One region of the Pseudomonas sp. B21128 genome, then DNA from elsewhere that is predicted to be linked to it. Evidence: predicted binding sites of a transcription regulator. Region 1 holds the regulator's gene; each other region holds the start of a gene.
The links. The regulator FliA, encoded in region 1, starts transcription of late flagellar genes. The targets are predictions, from matches to a motif close to CTAAAGTTTNNNNNNNNNNNGCCGNTAA.
Positions count from the first base shown of each region.

Region 2: a site for FliA is predicted at 1,286-1,313, ahead of AB4P91_RS03115 (methyl-accepting chemotaxis protein). Genes of this name have one in related genera too.
Region 3: a site for FliA is predicted at 3,938-3,965, ahead of AB4P91_RS19650 (methyl-accepting chemotaxis protein). Genes of this name have one in related genera too.

Region 1 covers NZ_CP162590.1:5,510,264-5,516,105, forward strand. The annotation lists gene AB4P91_RS24870 (chemotaxis protein CheA) at 1-1,737, opposite strand, end outside; gene AB4P91_RS24875 (protein phosphatase CheZ) at 1,775-2,563, opposite strand; gene AB4P91_RS24880 (chemotaxis response regulator CheY) at 2,586-2,957, opposite strand; gene fliA (RNA polymerase sigma factor FliA) at 3,125-3,865, opposite strand; gene fleN (flagellar synthesis regulator FleN) at 3,862-4,692, opposite strand; gene flhF (flagellar biosynthesis protein FlhF) at 4,809-5,842, opposite strand, start outside.
Region 2 covers NZ_CP162590.1:719,078-724,919, reverse strand. The annotation lists gene AB4P91_RS03115 (methyl-accepting chemotaxis protein) at 1-1,230, opposite strand, end outside; gene AB4P91_RS03110 (hypothetical protein) at 1,507-1,737, shown strand; gene AB4P91_RS03105 (cell division protein ZapA) at 1,734-2,036, shown strand; gene AB4P91_RS03100 (hypothetical protein) at 2,112-2,435, opposite strand; gene AB4P91_RS03095 (acyl-CoA dehydrogenase) at 2,561-4,363, opposite strand; gene putA (trifunctional transcriptional regulator/proline dehydrogenase/L-glutamate gamma-semialdehyde dehydrogenase) at 4,620-5,842, opposite strand, start outside.
Region 3 covers NZ_CP162590.1:4,393,264-4,399,105, reverse strand. The annotation lists gene AB4P91_RS19665 (hypothetical protein) at 1-385, opposite strand, end outside; gene AB4P91_RS19660 (AAA family ATPase) at 733-1,257, opposite strand; gene pnuC (nicotinamide riboside transporter PnuC) at 1,254-1,817, opposite strand; gene AB4P91_RS19650 (methyl-accepting chemotaxis protein) at 2,176-3,810, opposite strand; gene AB4P91_RS19645 (undecaprenyl-diphosphate phosphatase) at 4,115-4,945, shown strand; gene AB4P91_RS19640 (DUF1294 domain-containing protein) at 4,942-5,370, shown strand; gene AB4P91_RS19635 (MmcQ/YjbR family DNA-binding protein) at 5,488-5,842, opposite strand, start outside.

The DNA.
Region 1 (5,842 bases):
AATCTTGGTCTTCACCACGTCCATGCCGACACCGCGGCCGGACACGTCGGAGATCTCGGTCTTGGTCGAGAACCCAGGGGCGAAGATCAGGTTGTAGCACTCGGTATCGCTCAGGCGATCGGCTGCATCCTTGTCCATCACACCGCGTTTCACCGCGATGGCGCGCAGGACGTTCGGGTCCATGCCTTTGCCGTCATCGGAAATCGACAGCAGGATGTGATCGCCTTCCTGCTCGGCGGCCAGCACCACTTTACCGCCACGGGCCTTGCCCGAAGCTTCGCGTTCTTCCGGCGACTCGATGCCGTGGTCGACCGCGTTGCGCACCAAGTGGACCAGCGGATCGGCCAGGGCCTCGACAAGGTTTTTGTCGAGGTCGGTTTCTTCGCCGACCAGTTCCAGGTTGATTTCTTTCTTGAGCTGACGAGCCAGATCGCGAACCAGACGCGGGAAGCGCCCGAAGACCTTCTTGATCGGTTGCATCCGCGTTTTCATCACCGCAGTCTGCAAGTCAGCCGTGACCACGTCGAGGTTCGACACAGCCTTTTGCATGGCTTCGTCGCCGCTGTTCAGGCCCAGGCGCACCAGACGGTTACGCACCAGCACCAGCTCGCCGACCATGTTCATGATTTCGTCGAGACGTGCAGTGTCGACCCGCACGGTGGTTTCGGCTTCGCTGGCCGGTTTTTCCGGCGGTGGCGCGGCTGGCGCACGGGCCGGAGCCGGTGCAGCAGCGGCCGCCGGTTTTGGCGATTCGGCTTTCGGCGCAGGCGTGGGCGCTGCGGCCGGGGCCTTGGCGGCAGGTTTTGCGACGGCGGCAGTGCTGCCGGCAGACGCAGTCCCTACCTCAGTGAACTTGCCTTTGCCGTGCAATTCGTCGAGCAGCGATTCGAATTCGTGATCACTGATCAGATCGCTGCCAGCCGCAGCCGCTGCCGGAGCAGCAGGCGCAGGCACCGCGGCAATCGCCGATTCCAGCGCATCAACGGCAAAGTTGCCCTTGCCGTGCAACTGGTCGAGCAGCGCTTCGAATTCGTCGTCGGTGATGTCCGAGCTGTCGCCCTTGGCCGGTGCCGCAGGGGCCGGTGCCGCTGGAGCCACCGCATCAACCGCGAACTGACCTTTGCCGTGCAGTTGATCGAGCAACGACTCGAACTCGGCATCGGTGATTTCATCGCTGGCCGCTTCAGTTGCAGCAGGCGCAGCGGCCGCCGCCGGGGCTTCGGCCTGAGCCTTGACGGCGTTCAGCGAGTCCAGCAACTGTTCAAATTCGTTATCGGTGATGTCGCCCGAATCGCTTTCGGCAACCGGTGCCTCAACGACTTCTTCAACCGCTACGGCATCAGCCGATTGCGGTTCGGCCAGACGCGCCAGGGCAGCCAGCAGCTCAGGCGTAGCCGCCGTAATCGGGCTGCGCTCGCGCACTTCGGTGAACATGCCGTTCACCGCGTCCAGTGCTTCGAGCACAACGTCCATCAGTTCTGAATCAACGCGACGCTCACCCTTGCGCAGGATGTCGAACACGTTTTCGGCGATGTGACAGCACTCAACCAGCTCATTGAGCTGAAGGAAGCCGGCGCCCCCTTTTACAGTGTGGAAACCGCGAAAAATTGCGTTGAGCAGATCAGCATCATCCGGGCGGCTTTCCAGCTCGACCAATTGTTCTGACAGTTGCTCAAGAATCTCGCCGGCCTCAACCAGGAAATCCTGAAGGATCTCTTCATCGGCGCCGAAGCTCATTAAGGGGGTGCTCCTAACAGGTCTAAAAACCTAAACTTCAAAATCCAAGGCTGGATAGCAAATCGTCCACATCGTCCTGACCGGACACAACGTCTTCTCGTTTATCGGCATGAATCTGCGGACCTTCACCCTGCGAGAGATGTTTTTGTGGATCTTTTTCAGCGAGCATCGCCGTACGGTCATGTTCGATGCCCGCAAAGCGGTCCACCTGACTGGCCATGAGCACGAGTTTGAGCAAATTGCTTTCGACTTCGGTGACCAGTTGGGTCACACGCTTGATGACCTGACCGGTGAGGTCCTGATAATCCTGAGCCAGCAGGATGTCGTTCAGATTGCTCGACACCGCACGGTTGCCCGTGCTGCTGCGTGACAGAAAACCGTCGACCCGGCGCGCCAGTTCGCGGAACTCTTCAGCCCCGACCTCACGACGCATGAAACGACCCCAATCGGTACTCAAGGCCTGGGCTTCTTCAGCCAGACCATTGACCACCGGCGTGGCGCTTTCCACCAGATCCATGGTGCGGTTGGCCGCGGCTTCCGTCAGCTTGACCACATAGCCCAGGCGTTCGGTGGCGTCGGTAATTTGCGACACTTCCTCGGCCTGCGGCATGTTCGGATCAATCTGGAAATTGACGATCGCACTGTGCAGTTCACGTGTGAGCTTGCCAACTTCCTGGTACAGGCCACGGTCACGGGTCTGATTGAGCTCATGGATCAATTGCACAGCGTCGCCGAACCTGCCCTTTTCAAGGCTTTCGACCAGTTCGACCGCATGTTTTTTCAGGGTCGATTCAAAATCGCCCTGTGAAGATTCGTTGTGGTCCATAGCTCCCCCGTGGCGCAGTTTCTCAACCGATGCGTTCGAAAATCTTCTCGATCTTGTCTTTCAACGCCTGGGCCGTGAAGGGTTTCACCACATAGCCGTTTACACCGGCCTGGGCTGCTTCAATGATCTGTTCGCGCTTGGCTTCAGCGGTCACCATCAGCACTGGCAGGTGCTTGAGTTTTTCATCGGCGCGCACGTGACGCAGCAGGTCGATACCGGTCATGCCCGGCATGTTCCAGTCCGTTACCAGAAAGTCGATGCTGCCGCTGTTGAGAACCGGAATGGCGGTAATGCCATCGTCAGCCTCGACGGTGTTGGTGAACCCCAGATCGCGCAGCAGGTTCTTGATGATCCGCCGCATCGTTGAGAAGTCATCAACGATGAGGATTTTCATGTTCTTGTCCAATTCGACCTCCAAGCAGTCTTAAACGCGCCCAGCACCTGGACGCGCCATTTCATTCAATCCGGCGTAACACTCAAAGACTGTCTGGAGCACAACAGAGCAAGACCGGTGCCGTTCATCACCGCACCAGCCTCGTTCGCAGTGTCCCCACACTGCCTTCAGCGCGCTCGCCACTCCCCCAAACGCCCCCGCAAACGGGCCGCGCACTGGCTGTGTAACTGGCTGACCCGCGATTCACTGACGCCAAGGACTTCACCGATCTCCTTGAGGTTCAGCTCTTCGTCGTAGTACAGCGCCAACACCAGTCGCTCACGCTCCGGCAAATTGGCAATCGCGTCCGCCAGCGCTGCCTGGAAGCGTTCATCTTCCAGATCGCGTGACGGCTCAAGATGAGCACTCGCGCCATCCTCGTGCAGCCCTTCGTGTTCGCCGTCCTGCAACAGGTCGTCGAAACTGAACAAGCGGCTGCCCAGGGTGTCATTCAAAATCCCGTAATAATCGTCGAGACTCAATTGGAGTTCGGCCGCAACTTCGTGATCTTTAGCATCACGGCCGGTTTTAGCTTCAATCGAGCGAATTGCGTCGCTGACCATACGGGTATTGCGGTGAACCGAGCGTGGCGCCCAGTCCCCTTTGCGCACTTCGTCGAGCATCGCGCCGCGGATTCGAATGCCCGCGTACGTTTCGAAACTGGCGCCTTTGCTGGCGTCATATTTGGTCGAGACTTCGAGCAGGCCGATCATTCCGGCCTGGATCAGATCCTCGACCTGCACACTCGCCGGCAACCGTGCCAGCAAGTGGTAGGCAATACGTTTGACCAGTGGCGCGTAACGCTCGATCAACTCGTACTGCGCATCACGTGCCGACTTCTTGTAGTAGTTCATACCGCTTGCGGTCATATGACAGGCCCTGCCGTTTGCTGCACGAGACGCTCGACGAAGAATTCAAGGTGGCCGCGCGGGTTGGCAGGCAGCGGCCAGGTATCGACCTTCTGTGCGATTGCCTTGAACGCCAGTGCGCACTTGGAACGGGGGAAGGCTTCATAGACCGCACGTTGTTTCTGCACGGCCTTGCGTACGCTTTCGTCGTAAGGCACGGCGCCGACGTATTGTAGGGCCACGTCAAGAAAGCGATCCGTGACCTTGGTCAACTTGGCGAACAGGTTGCGCCCTTCCTGCGGGCTCTGCGCCATGTTGGCCAGAACGCGGAAGCGGTTCATGCCGTAATCGCGGTTGAGCAACTTGATCAGCGCGTAAGCGTCGGTGATCGAAGTCGGCTCGTCGCAGACCACCAGCAACACTTCTTGCGCGGCGCGTACGAAACTGACTACCGAGTCACCAATGCCCGCAGCGGTGTCGATCACCAGGACGTCGAGATTGTCGCCGATGTCGCTGAACGCCTGAATCAGACCGGCATGCTGAGCCGGGCTCAGATGCACCATGCTCTGAGTGCCCGACGCAGCCGGCACGATGCGAATTCCGCCCGGGCCTTGCAACAGCACGTCGCGCAATTCGCAGCGGCCTTCGATCACGTCGGCCAAGGTGCGTTTGGGCGTCAGGCCCAACAGAACGTCGACGTTCGCCAGTCCCAGATCGGCGTCCAGCAGCATGACCCGACGGCCAAGCTCTGCCAGCGCAAGAGACAAGTTCACTGACACGTTAGTCTTGCCGACGCCACCTTTGCCGCCGGTCACCGCGATAACCTGTACGGGATGCATGCTGCCCATGTTATTTCTTTACCTTGTCTTGCATAGACGGAGGCCACATTACTGGCTGCGCGTTCACAAACGGAACAATGCATGGCAGACCATCGATGTAGGTACAAAAACTGTTCATGATTACCTCAGCCTACCTGCTTGGTCGGGCTGTGATAGATATCAGCGAACATGTCAGCCATGGCTTCTTCGCTGGGTTCTTCCTGCATTTGCACGCTGACGGCGCGGCTGACCAGTTGATGACGGCGCGGCAGATGCAAATCATCCGGAATCCGTGGGCCATCGGTCAGATACGCGACCGGCAATTCATGACTGATCGCCAGGCTCAACACTTCGCCAAGGCTAGCCGTTTCATCCAGTTTAGTCAGGATGCACCCGGAGAGCCCGCAACGCTTGTAACTGTGATAAGCGGCGGTTAGAACCTGTTTCTGGCTGGTGGTTGCCAGCACGAGATAATTTTTTGAACGGATGCCACGCCCGGCCAGACTTTCGAGCTGCATACGCAGTGCCGGATCGCTGGCCTGCAGGCCGGCGGTATCGATCAGCACCACGCGTTTGCGCAGCAGCGGGTCCAGGGCCTGTACCAGCGACTGCCCCGGATCGACGTGCGTTACCGGCACGTTGAGGATCCGGCCCAGGGTCTTCAGTTGTTCCTGAGCGCCGATGCGGAAGCTGTCCATGCTCACCAGCGCGACATTCTGCGCGCCGTACTTGAGCACGTAGCGGGCAGCAAGCTTGGCAAGCGTGGTGGTCTTGCCCATGCCGGCAGGGCCGACCATGGCAATCACACCCCCCTCTTCCAGCGGCTCGACCTCCGGTACGGCAATCATCCGCGCCAGATGCGCCAGCAGCATGCGCCAGGCCTGACGAGGTTCTTCGATATCCGTGACCATCGCCAGCAGGTCGCGCGACAACGGGCCGGACAGGCCGATCCGTTGCAGACGGCGATACAGGTTGGCTTGCGCCGGGCGGCTGCCCTGCAGCTGATTCCAGGCGAGGGTGCCGAGCTGAACTTCCATCAGCTCGCGCAGGCTGTTCAATTCAAAACGCATCGAATCCAGTGCACGCGGATCAATCCCGCCGGACGATTGCGCAGGTGCCGGGGCCGGACGCGCCGGGGCCGCGTAAGTCGGCTCGCTCAACGGTTCGGCAGCGGTCAGCG
Region 2 (5,842 bases), 1.2 Mb from region 1:
CGCCACCACCGCAAAACCACGACCGGCCTCACCGGCACGGGCGGCTTCAATCGCGGCGTTCAGCGCCAGCAGGTTGGTCTGATCCGCCAGGCCACGAATCACGTCCAGCACCTTGCCGATGTCACGGGATTCATTGGCCAGCTCGCCGATCAGGCTCGCCGTGCTCTGCACGTCGGCGCTCATGCGTTCGATGGCGCTGACCGTCTCCTGCACCAGGTCACGACCGTCGCCTGCCGAAGTGGTGGCGTTCTTCGAAGCTTCCGAGGTGCTGACCGCGTTGCGGGCGACTTCTTCGACCGCGCTGGTCATCTCGTTGACCGCTGTAGCCGCCTGTTCGATTTCGTTGTTCTGCTGAGTCAGACCGCGAGCGCTTTCGTCGGTGACGCTGTTCAGTTCTTCAGCGGCCGAGGCAAGTTGCGTGGCCGAGCCGGAAATCCGCTGCAGGGTGTCACGCAGCTTCGATTGCATCTTGGCCATTGCCGCCAGCAGGCGTCCGGCTTCGTCGCTGCCGTCGACGTGGATCGGCTGCGTGAGGTTGCCTTCGGCGATGGTCTCTGCCGCTTCCAGGGCTTTGGAGATTGGCTTGGTGATGCTGTTGGTCAGCAACCAGGCGAACAGCAAAGTCAGGCCGCTGGCGATGATCAGCAGAGTGACCACCAGGTTGAACGACATGGCGTACTGGTCAGACGCACCCTTATCCGTTTCGGCGATTTGCTGGGTGTTGATTTCCAGCAAGCGCGCCAACGCAGCATTCACCGCTTCCGAATTGCTCAGCAAGTCGCTGTTGAGCATCTGCCGCAGTTCATCGATCTGGTTGTTGCGCGACAGGGTTTTCATCCTGTCTTCCATCTGGCGGTACTGCGCGAGCAATTGCACGTACTGGTCGTAAGCCGAGCGTTCCTGTGGGCCGTCGATCAACGGTTCATAGGCGCGTTGTGCGTCGGCGATCTGCTTGTTGCGCAGCTCGAAGAGCTCGAAGGTTTTTTGCTGGACGTCCGGTTCGCGGTTGATCAGCAAGCGATACGACAGCACTCGAAGGCGTAGCGTCAGTTGAGTGAATTCATCGAGGGCCTTGATGGAAGGCACGCTGGCGGTGGCGATGTCTTCGCCTGCCGCGCGGATTTTGCTCATCTGGTTCAGGGCGAACACACCGAGAATCAACATCAGGCCGCCGATCAGGGCGAAACCGGTGAACGCCCGGGGGGCGATATTCATATTGCGGAGGGACATGGGCGGGTACCGAGAAGGGCCGCATCCATGCGGGCTGAGACTGCTATTGCATGACTTATCGGTCGGGCAAATGAACTCTTTAGTTCGTGTGCGTATTTGTCGCACCCCGCATTGAGCGACGAAGTGCAGGAACCAGATCGGCAGATCACAGTCTTTTAAACTCGCGAGAACGGTCGGCCGTCAGGCAAATCAAGGCTTTGCGCCGGTTTAAACCTAGCGTCCACGACGACTTTTCTTTATCGTACGCGCCCTTTGAAAAACGCTTGGAAGATCAAAATGTTGGAAGCATCCCTCAGCCAGTTGGAACAGCTCGTCAGCGACCTGGTGCAACAGAACCAGACCCTTTCGCAAACCAACCAGACCCTGTCCACGGAACTGGCCCAGGCCAAGGATGAAAACGAAAGCCTGCAACTGAACCTGATGGAACAGGAAGAAAAACACGGCGCCACCGCCGCGCGCATTCAGGCTCTGGTTGATCGCGTCAACGCAGGTCCTGTCAGCGCATGAACCACCACTCAGCAGGGGTAAAAGTCGTCTCCATTCTTGGGGAGGACTATTCGATCAAGGCACCGGCCGGGGAAGAACAGACCCTGCTGGACGCAGCACTCATGCTCAAGGCCGCGCTGGACGACACCAAAAGGAAATACCCGACGCTGATCGGCGACCGCCTGCTGGTGCTGGCGGCGATGAATCTGTGCTCGCAGCAGATCGAAATGAAGAAACAGCACCAGCAAGAACTCGACCGTTACCAAGAGCAAGTCAGCGCCACGGTCGACACCATCGCCAAGACCATCAATCAGGGCTAATGAGGCCTTTGGCCAATGCCGCCTCGAAAGAGCGCTCTTGTTCAGAGCGCTCAAGCCCGCTCAGCGTGCCAGCGTTCAAATCTGCAATTCGCAGAAATATTCGCCGCCAGATTCGTAGATCACCTTAGCTTTTACAGTGCGCTTCGTTCCGTTGAAGTCGAAGGTATCGTCCTTTTGAGCGGCCCACAGCATCTGGTCATGGCTGACGGGTTGTTGCGACGTCAGGGTTTCACCCGATAAGGTCACTTCAACCTTGTAATCCCAATCACTTGCAGCAAAGTGTTTTGCGCTGACCACTTTAGCTGTGCTGCCTCGAAGCAGCTTCTCGCCGATATTTATGTGTAGCAGCATGTGGTCGAGGGGCTCGGCTCTTGCGGCTTTCAATTGTCTCTCGGTCATACCCGCCTCCGTTGTGTGCTGTAACTTCGAAGAGACGAAGGTATACCTGCAGTGTTGCAACGTAACCTGTCAGGTTTTACAGGTGTACAAACGGCGCGCGTTATGGGCGTGCCGAGGGTCAGCCTTTAAAACCACTCATCCTGCATCGCCAGGCAGGTATCATCCCGCGCCTCCAGCAACGCCAACTCGTGGTGACAACCCGGCACTTCCCACGTCAGGAAATACCGCGCCGCCTGCAACTTGCCCTTATAGAAGTCGGTATCCGCCGCATTGCCCTTGACCAAGCCTTCCTCGGCGCGAATAGCCTGCTCCAGCCAGCGCCAGCCAATCACCGTGTGGCCAAACACTTTCAGATACAGCGCCGAATTCGCCAGGCTGCTGTTGACCTTGCCCTGAGCAAGATCGGTCAGCAAACCGATGGTCACCACTTGCAGGCGCGCCACCAGTTTTTCCAACGGCTCACGCAGTGCGGTTAACGATTCGTACGCAACAGCGCGTTCAGCGGTGTCGGCGATCAGCCGCACCAGTTGCTTCAAGCCTGCCCCACCGTTCTGCGCCAGTTTGCGCCCGAGCAAGTCCAGCGACTGAATGCCGTGGGTGCCTTCGTGAATCGGATTCAAACGGTTGTCGCGGTAATACTGCTCAACCGGGTATTCGCGGGTGTAGCCGTGGCCGCCGAGAATCTGGATCGCCAGTTCATTCGCCTTGAGGCAGAACTCCGACGGCCAGGATTTGACGATGGGTGTCAGTAAATCCAGCAGTTCATGGGCGTGCTTGCGCTCGGCTTCGGTTTCCAGTGTTGTGGTGTCATCGAACAACCTCGCCGCATACAGCCCGAGGTCAAAGGCACCTTCGACGTAGGACTTTTGCGTCAGCAGCATGCGTCTGACGTCGGCGTGCTGAATGATCGCCACGGGCGCAGTGGTTGGGTCCTTGCTGTCCGGCACCCGGCCTTGCGGACGTTCGCGAGCGTACTCCAGCGAATACAGGTAACCGGCGTAACCGAGCATCACCGCGCCCATGCCAACGCCGATTCGCGCCTCGTTCATCATCTGGAACATGTAGCTCAGACCGCGATGCGCTTCACCGACCAGATAGCCGACACATTCACCGTTATCGCCGAAGTTCAGCGCGGTAGACGTCGTGCCACGCCAGCCCATCTTGTGGAATAGCCCGGCCAGCAGCACATCGTTACGTTGGCCCAGGGTGCCGTCATCGTTGACCAGAAACTTCGGCACGATGAACAGCGAGATACCTTTTACCCCCGGCGGCGCGTCTGGCAGCTTGGCCAGCACCATGTGCACGATGTTTTCCGAAAGCGGATGATCACCGCCGGAAATAAAGATCTTGTTGCCCTTGAGGCGATAGGTGCCGTCGGCCGCAGGCTCGGCGCGGGTGCGAATATCCGACAGGGAAGAGCCCGCGTGCGGCTCGGTCAGGGCCATGGTGCCGAAGAAACGGCCATCGATCATCGGTTGCAGGAAGCGCTGCTTCTGTTCATCTGTGCCGAAGCTTTCGATCAGGTTGGCCGCGCCCATGGTCAGGAACGGGTACGAAGTCGAAGCCGCATTGGCCGACTGGAAATGCGCGAAGCAGGCTTGCGACAGCAGGGTAGGAAGTTGCATGCCGCCGGCGTCGAAACTTCTCGCAGCGTTGAGGAATCCGGCTTCGAGGAAAGCGTCCACCGCCGGTTTCACCTCGGGAATCAGAATCGCCTGACCGTTCTCGTAGCGCGGCTCGTTCTCGTCACCCTTGCGGTTGTGCGGCGCGAAGTATTTCTCGGCAATGTTGCGGGCCGTGCCAATGGCGGCATCGAACGTCTCGCGGTTGTGCTCGGCAAAGCGCTCACGCCGGGTCAGGCCCTCGGCATCAAGAACTTCATACAGCTCGAAAGCCAGATTGCGGGAACTGAGCAGCGTCTCGGACATGGCGGCCTACCTGAAATTGGGTTGGGCCGAGTCTAGGCGTGCGGATAAAGGCTGAACAGGATGATTGATAAGCGTGATGTTGGAGCCGCGCGCCGACTTAACAAACACCCCAAAACACTGTGGGAGCTGGCTTGCCAGCGATGGCGGCAGATCAGTCAACATTAATGGTGACTGACACATCGCTATCGCTGGCAAGCCAGCTCCCACAGGGATTGTTGCCATGCCGGGCACCTATGCAGGTGCCCGTTTTTCGGTACTAACCGATCGTCATCAAACTCGCATTGCCACCCGCCGCAGCGGTGTTAACGCTCAACGCGCGTTCAATCACCAGACGCTCCAGCGCAATGTTGGTCTCGCCCTGGGACAAGCCCTGAACTCCAACGATCGCGCCGGCACGCTTGGCAATCTGCTGGCAAACGCCGCGCAACTGGTCCGAATGGCCGTGGTGCAGAACGGCATCGAATACCACGTCGTCCTTGTTCCAGTCGGCTACCAGTTTGATCCGCGCCTGAATTTCCTTCGGCAGACGTGCGAACAATGCCTTGCTGATGTCGGACTCTGGCCATACCGCCGAACCGCCTACAGCCAGTACCGCGGCCAGTTGGGTCAGTAGATCGCCTTCAACGTCCGCCAGGCACAACACGTGTTCACGCGGCAGGATCGCGTAGCTGTTCTTCTCACCGGTCGGGCCGGCCAGCACGCGGGTAATGCCGCTTTGCGATTGCGCGGCGTACTGAACGCACAGGGTGCTCAGGTCAGCGAACTTGTTGCTGTCAGCCCAGGCTTTCAGGGCGGTCAACGGCTTGCTCATGGCGTCACGCAGGCGAACGTCCGGGGCTACGGCAGCATCAACGCGAGCGAAGGATTGTTCGATAGCATCGGTCGGACGCGTCGACAGCAAGCGATACAGGTACAGCGGGCCACCGGCTTTCGGGCCAGTACCCGACAAGCCTTCGCCGCCGAACGGCTGCACGCCGACCACGGCACCGACGATGTTGCGGTTGACGTAGACGTTACCGGCGTTGACGTTGTCGATCACCTTGGCGATGGTCTCGTCGATACGGGTGTGCACGCCGAGGGTCAGGCCATAACCGGAAGCGTTGATCTGGCCGATCAACTGGTCGATCTCTTTGCGCTTGTAGCGAACCACGTGCAGCACCGGGCCGAAGATCTCGCGTTGCAGTTCGTCGAAGCTTTCCAGCTCGATCAGGGTCGGCATGACGAAGGTGCCGCGTTTGACTTCTTCGGTGTCAGCGATAGCCACCTGGTACACGTTGCGACCTTTGTCGCGCATGCCCTGGATGTGCTTGTCGATGCCGGCCTTGGCTTCAGCGTCGATCACCGGGCCAATGTCCACGGACAGACGCTCAGGGTTGCCGAGACGGGATTCCGCCATGGCGCCTTTAAGCATTTCGATGACGCGATCAGCGGAATCTTCCTGCAAGCACAGTACGCGCAGGGCCGAGCAACGCTGGCCAG
Region 3 (5,842 bases), 1.1 Mb from region 1:
TGGAGATCGAGCCGCCGGCACCGCCGCCGGTGCCAGTGCGCATGCCCGGCAAGCCGTTGGTGTTGGTCAGCGTGTTCATCCCCGGCAGGTTCGAAGTTGGCGTGTTCATGTTGCCGCGTATCGAAGAACCACTGGCGATCTCGGCGAAGTCACCGTCACTGAGTTCAGTGCTGCTCAGGGTCTGATTGATTCGAGCGGAGGGATTGGCGTTGACGGTCGTCGGGTAGGGGTCTTTGCCGCCATTGCGACCGATAGGGATAGGCTGCACATCGCGATCAAGGACGATCACGCCATTGCCCTCGGCCTGAACGTTGGTGCTGATCAATACACTGGCTGCTGATCCGATCAGCAAAAGGCAGGTCATGCTCTTTTTGATATTCCCCACGGCTGCAATTCCTTCTTCAGTGGGCTGCCCTTGTCAGCGTTGTGAAGGAGATAGCGAAAGCTGTGCCGCTTTTGAATTGTTGTTGTTTTCCAGTGAGTTATGAGAAATACGGGCTGAGTCGGTGCTCAGTGTGTTTCATCGTTGAAACACAAGCGGTCTCGCCAGCCTTTCTATTGGCTGAACAATGCTCTGGAACAAGGGTTTGCGCGGATGTGTATCAGGGACGTAACAAATGCCATGACAAAGCGATGAATAGCGTTGAAACGGCCACTCTGCACCCGGGCGAGTGTTTCAGGAATGGACACTTTTCCCCCAAAACAGGGTGAAACAGTGGGTCAAGTGCCCCGTCAGTTGGCCAACAGGCGCGCAACGGCCGCGAAGGCCTGGACCTGTCGCTCGGCCCAGTCGCCGTGGATGATCTGGCAGGGTTGCCGATGCTGTTCCAGCCAATCACGCGTGGCCTGAAAGAAAGCCAGGCGCTGTGCCAGATCCGGCTGGCAGCGCTGACCGTCATCGGTCCAGTCAATCCGTTCCGGCGAAAGAAGCAGGTGCAAATCGTAATGGCGCGCCAGCAACTCGCCTTCCAGCCAGTCCGGGCACGCGCTGAAGAGGGTCTGGCTCCAGAGCATATTGCTCAACAAGTGGGTGTCGAGAATCAGCAGCGGCGGTTGTTGCGCCCGCGCCTGATCTTCCCATTGCAGTTGCCCGCGGGCGATCTCGGGGATGTCGGCCAGGCAGGTGTCACGCGGGTTCTGCTCGATAAACCAGCGCACGTACTCGTCCACCCGCAGACCGCCAAACTGTTGCTGAAGGCCCGCCGCCAGCCAGCTCTTGCCAGTGGATTCCGGACCGGTCAGAACCACGACCTTCATGTGCGCAATGCCGGGTCGGCGCGCCATTCGCGCCAGCCCTGAATGGCAATCACGGTGAACAGTGCGTACAGGCCCGCGGTGAGGTAAAGCCCCTTATAAAGGAACAGTCCGACAAAAATCACGTCGAGCACGAACCACAGCGCCCAGCATTGCAGGCGTTTCTGCGCCATCCATAACTGCGCAACCAGGCTGAAACCGGTGAGCGCCGCGTCCAGCCACGGTTGCGCCGCGTCAGTCCAGTGCGCCATCGCAGCCCCCAGCAACACGCTGCCAATTGCGCCGACACTCAGGCCAAGCGCTATCGAGCGAGTATCCAGGCGAGTGACTTGTCGCCCGTCATGCATCGTCCCGGCGCGCGTCCATTGCCACCAGCCATACACTTGCAGGGCGGCGTAGATCACTTGCAGCAACATGTCCGAATACAGCTTCACTTCAAAGAAGATCCAGCTATAGAGCAACACCATGACCAGGCCGATCGGCCAGCACCACGGATTCTGTTTGACCGTCAGCCACACGGCGATGACACCGAGAGCGGCGGCAAACAGTTCAAGCCCGGACATGTGGGTTCCTTGAGGGGGAGTTGAAAGAGGGGGCGGATTGTACTGTATTCGCCAGAACACTGAAGAACCCTGTGGGAGCGAGCTTGCTCGCCAGTGTGGCGGCCCACTCAACACTGATGCTGAATGTCGCACCCCCATCGCTGGCAAGCCAGCTCCCACAGGGATTTATGTAGTGCTCAGGCTTTGTGGCACGCCGCCAAAGTTTGCCAGCTCACACAGAGATTCATGTTGTGCTCACAAAAGATGGCGCTGCACAAAACCTGTGGGGGCTGGCTTGCCAGCGATAGCGGTGGGGCAGGCAACACCTTCCAACCGACAAGCCGCTATCGCGAGCAAGCTCGCTCCCACAGGTTAGGTATTACACGCGGAACTGGCGCAGGAGGCCGTTGAGTTGTTCGCTCAGTTGCCCAAGGCGTACGCTCGCCGCACTCGACTGTTCTGCCGCCATGGCCGTGCTGTGAGAAAGCCCCGCCGCCTGGGTAACGTTCTGGTTGATGTCCTCGACCACATGCGCCTGTTGTAGCGTGGCGCTGGCAATCGACGCGTTCAGGCCATTGAGGTTGCGCAACGCCTGGCCGATGGCATTCAGGCTCGCGCCCGCCAGCCCGGCCTGTTCAATGGTCAGTTGCGACGCCTTGCTGCTGTCACCGATGACCTTCACCGCCGCCTCGGAGTGATTTTGCAGGCGTTCGATCATCGACTGGATTTCCGCTGTCGACTTCTGCGTACGCTGCGCCAGCAAGCGCACTTCATCCGCCACCACGGCGAATCCACGGCCCTGTTCACCAGCACGCGCCGCTTCGATCGCCGCGTTGAGGGCGAGCAGGTTGGTTTGCTCGGCAATCGAGCGAATCACCTCCAGCACGCTGCCGATCTGGGTACTTTCGGTGGCCAAGGTGCGAATCACCTCGACTGCTTGATCAATGGTGCCGGAGAGCTTGTCGATTTGTTGCAGGCTACCGTCGATATTGATCTGGCCCTGTTGCGCCTGCGCCTCGGCATCACGCATTTCGGTGGCCGCATGCTCAGCGTTTTTCGCCACGTCCTGCACGCCGTAAGTCACCTCGTTGATCGCGGTGGCCACCAACTCCATTTGTTGCGACTGTTGCTGACTACGTTGCTGAGCTTGCGAGGCATCGTTGCCCAGTTCGCTGGACGATTGACCGAGCGCGCTGGCCGACACCTGCAACTCACCGATCACCCGGCGCAATTTGGCGGTAAACGCATTGAAGTGGTGAGCCAGTTCGGTCACTTCGTCCTTGCCGTGGGTATCGAGGCTGCGGGTCAGGTCGCTTTCGCCGCTGGCGATGTTGGCCATGGCATTCACGGTTTCCTGCAAGGGGCGCACGATGCTGCGCGCGATCAGGATCACCAGCAGCGCCATGATCATGGCAATCCCCAGACCGATCACGGTGGCCTTGATCACCTGGCCCTGGAATTCGGCCTGCACGTCGTCAACGTAAACCCCGGAGCCAAGCACCCAGCCCCACGGCTCGAACAGTTTGACGTAAGAGGTTTTCGCCACAGGCTCACTCGCGCCGGGTTTCGGCCAGCGGTAATCGACCATGCCGGCGCCCTTGGACCGGGCAATCGCGACCATTTCGTTGAACACCGCAAAACCGTCCGGATCGCGGATTGCCGAGAGGTTCTGGCCTTCGAGTTTGGGGTTGGTCGGGTGCATGACCATCACTGGGGTCAGGTCGTTGATCCAGAAGTAATCGCTCTGGTCGTAGCGCAGCCCACGGATGGCCGTGAGGGCTTGTTTCTGCGCCGCCTCTTTAGTCAGCGTTCCGGCGGTTTCCAGCTCGTGGTAGTAGGTCAGCAGGCCACTGGCGGTCTGTACCACGTGCTGGGTTTTCTGGGCTTTGGCGTGATACAGGTCGTCGTGGATCTGCTTGAGCATCAATACGCCCAAGGTCAGCAACATGACCACCGCCACAATCAAGATGAGCCACAAGCGTCGGCTGATCGACACACTGCGCAAGCTGTTCATAACGCTGTCACTCCGGATTCTTTTTCTTGTAATAAACGACCGCCAGCATCCAACCACGATTTCGCGAGCGGGCATACGCGACCCAAGTCGTATAACGCGGCAGCGCTAATAAGGCTTGTCTGTTAGGATTTCGGCCCCGCGCGTGAAAACCTGAATCGAAGTTGATATTTCACGGAATTTTGACCCGTTCCTAGGGATCCTGTGCGCGCGGAATCGGTCCAGCATTAACCAGCTACGCTGATCGCAGTGAACGTAAAAAAATACTATCGGGGCATGCCGGCGTGCATCGCTCTTTGGGGGATTGATGGATCTTTGGACCGCCTTGCAGGCATTGATACTAGGAGTTGTAGAAGGGCTGACGGAGTTTTTGCCCATTTCCAGTACCGGACACCAGATCATTGTTGCCGACCTGCTCAACTTCGGCGGCGAACGGGCCATGGCGTTCAACATTATTATTCAGCTGGGCGCGATTCTCGCCGTGGTCTGGGAATTTCGCCGCAAAATTTTCGACGTGGTCATCGGCTTGCCGACCCAGCCAAGTGCGCGGCGCTTTACGGCTAATCTGCTGATCGCGTTCTTACCTGCCGTGGTGTTGGGGGTGATTTTTGCCGACCTGATTCACGAATACCTGTTCAACCCGATCACTGTGGCGGCGGCGTTGGTGGTGGGCGGGGTGATCATGTTGTGGGCCGAAAAGCGTCAGCATGAAGTGCATGCCGAAACGGTCGATGAGATTCGCTGGAGCGACGCCCTTAAAATCGGCTTCGCCCAATGCCTGGCAATGATTCCCGGCACTTCGCGTTCCGGCTCGACGATCATTGGCGGCCTGCTGTTCGGCCTGTCGCGCAAGACCGCCACCGAGTTCTCGTTCTTCCTCGCCATGCCGACCATGGTCGGTGCTGCGGTGTACTCGGGCTACAAGTATCGCGATCTATTTGTGCCGGCGGATTTTCCGGTGTTTGCCATCGGTTTCGTCACCGCATTTATCTTCGCGATGATCGCCGTGCGCGGCCTCCTCAAGTTCATCGGCAGCCATAGCTATGCGGCATTTGCCTGGTATCGGATTGTATTCGGGCTGGTGATTCTGGCGACCTGGCAGTTTGGCTGGGTGGACTGGTCGGCGGCCAAGGCATGAGTGATTCGCGCGCGCGCCGCCCCGAAGGTCGGCCGTCCGGAGGCAATATTCAGCACCTGAAACTGAAGCTGGTCGTCCTGTTGATCGTCTGTGCGTTGCCGTTGGCAGGCTCGCTGTCGATGTGGCTGAGCGGCATTTCTCTGCTGCCGCTGGCGGCGTATGGCATCGTCAGCGTGTTGGCGTTTTTCATGTACTGGGCGGACAAGCGCAAGGCTCGCAACGATGCGTGGCGCACGCCGGAAAACATCCTTCATGCGGTGGAGCTGGCGGGCGGCTGGCCGGGTGCGCTGATTGCCCAACAGGTGTTCCGGCACAAGACGCGCAAAGTGTCGTTTCAGGTGCTGTTCTGGATGATTGTCGTGTTGCATCAGGTGTTCTGGATCGACCAGTTGTTCCTCGGTTCGAACCTGTTGTCCTTCCTTTGAGAGATCACATAGAAACCTGTGGGAGCGAGCTTGCTCGCGAAGAGGTCGTGTCAGTCGACATCATTGCTCAATGACAAGCCGCTTTCGCCAGCAAGCTCGCTCCCACAGATACTGTGGTTAAAGCAGTAATCCAATCCGGGTTTTCTTCGGCAACTTGCTCACCACCAACTGATGCGACCGTTGCAGCAACCCCTGCAATTCCTCGGTGCCCAGCGGGTAGGGCGGATGCATGATGATCCACTGTGCCCTTGCCAGATAAGGAGCGGGATGGATCCCGGGGCGGTCGCAATGGCCTAAAAACAGGTCTTTGTCGACCTTGAACGCCAGTGAATCCCCACGCAGCCCCTGCAAGGCAAACATCTTGTTGCCGGCAATCGAAAATACGCGCACGCCACCCCACTTGTAGTCCTCGCGCGCGCCCGGCAATGCCAGACAAAACGCGGCGACGTCCGCTTCGCTCATTTTTCCCTTG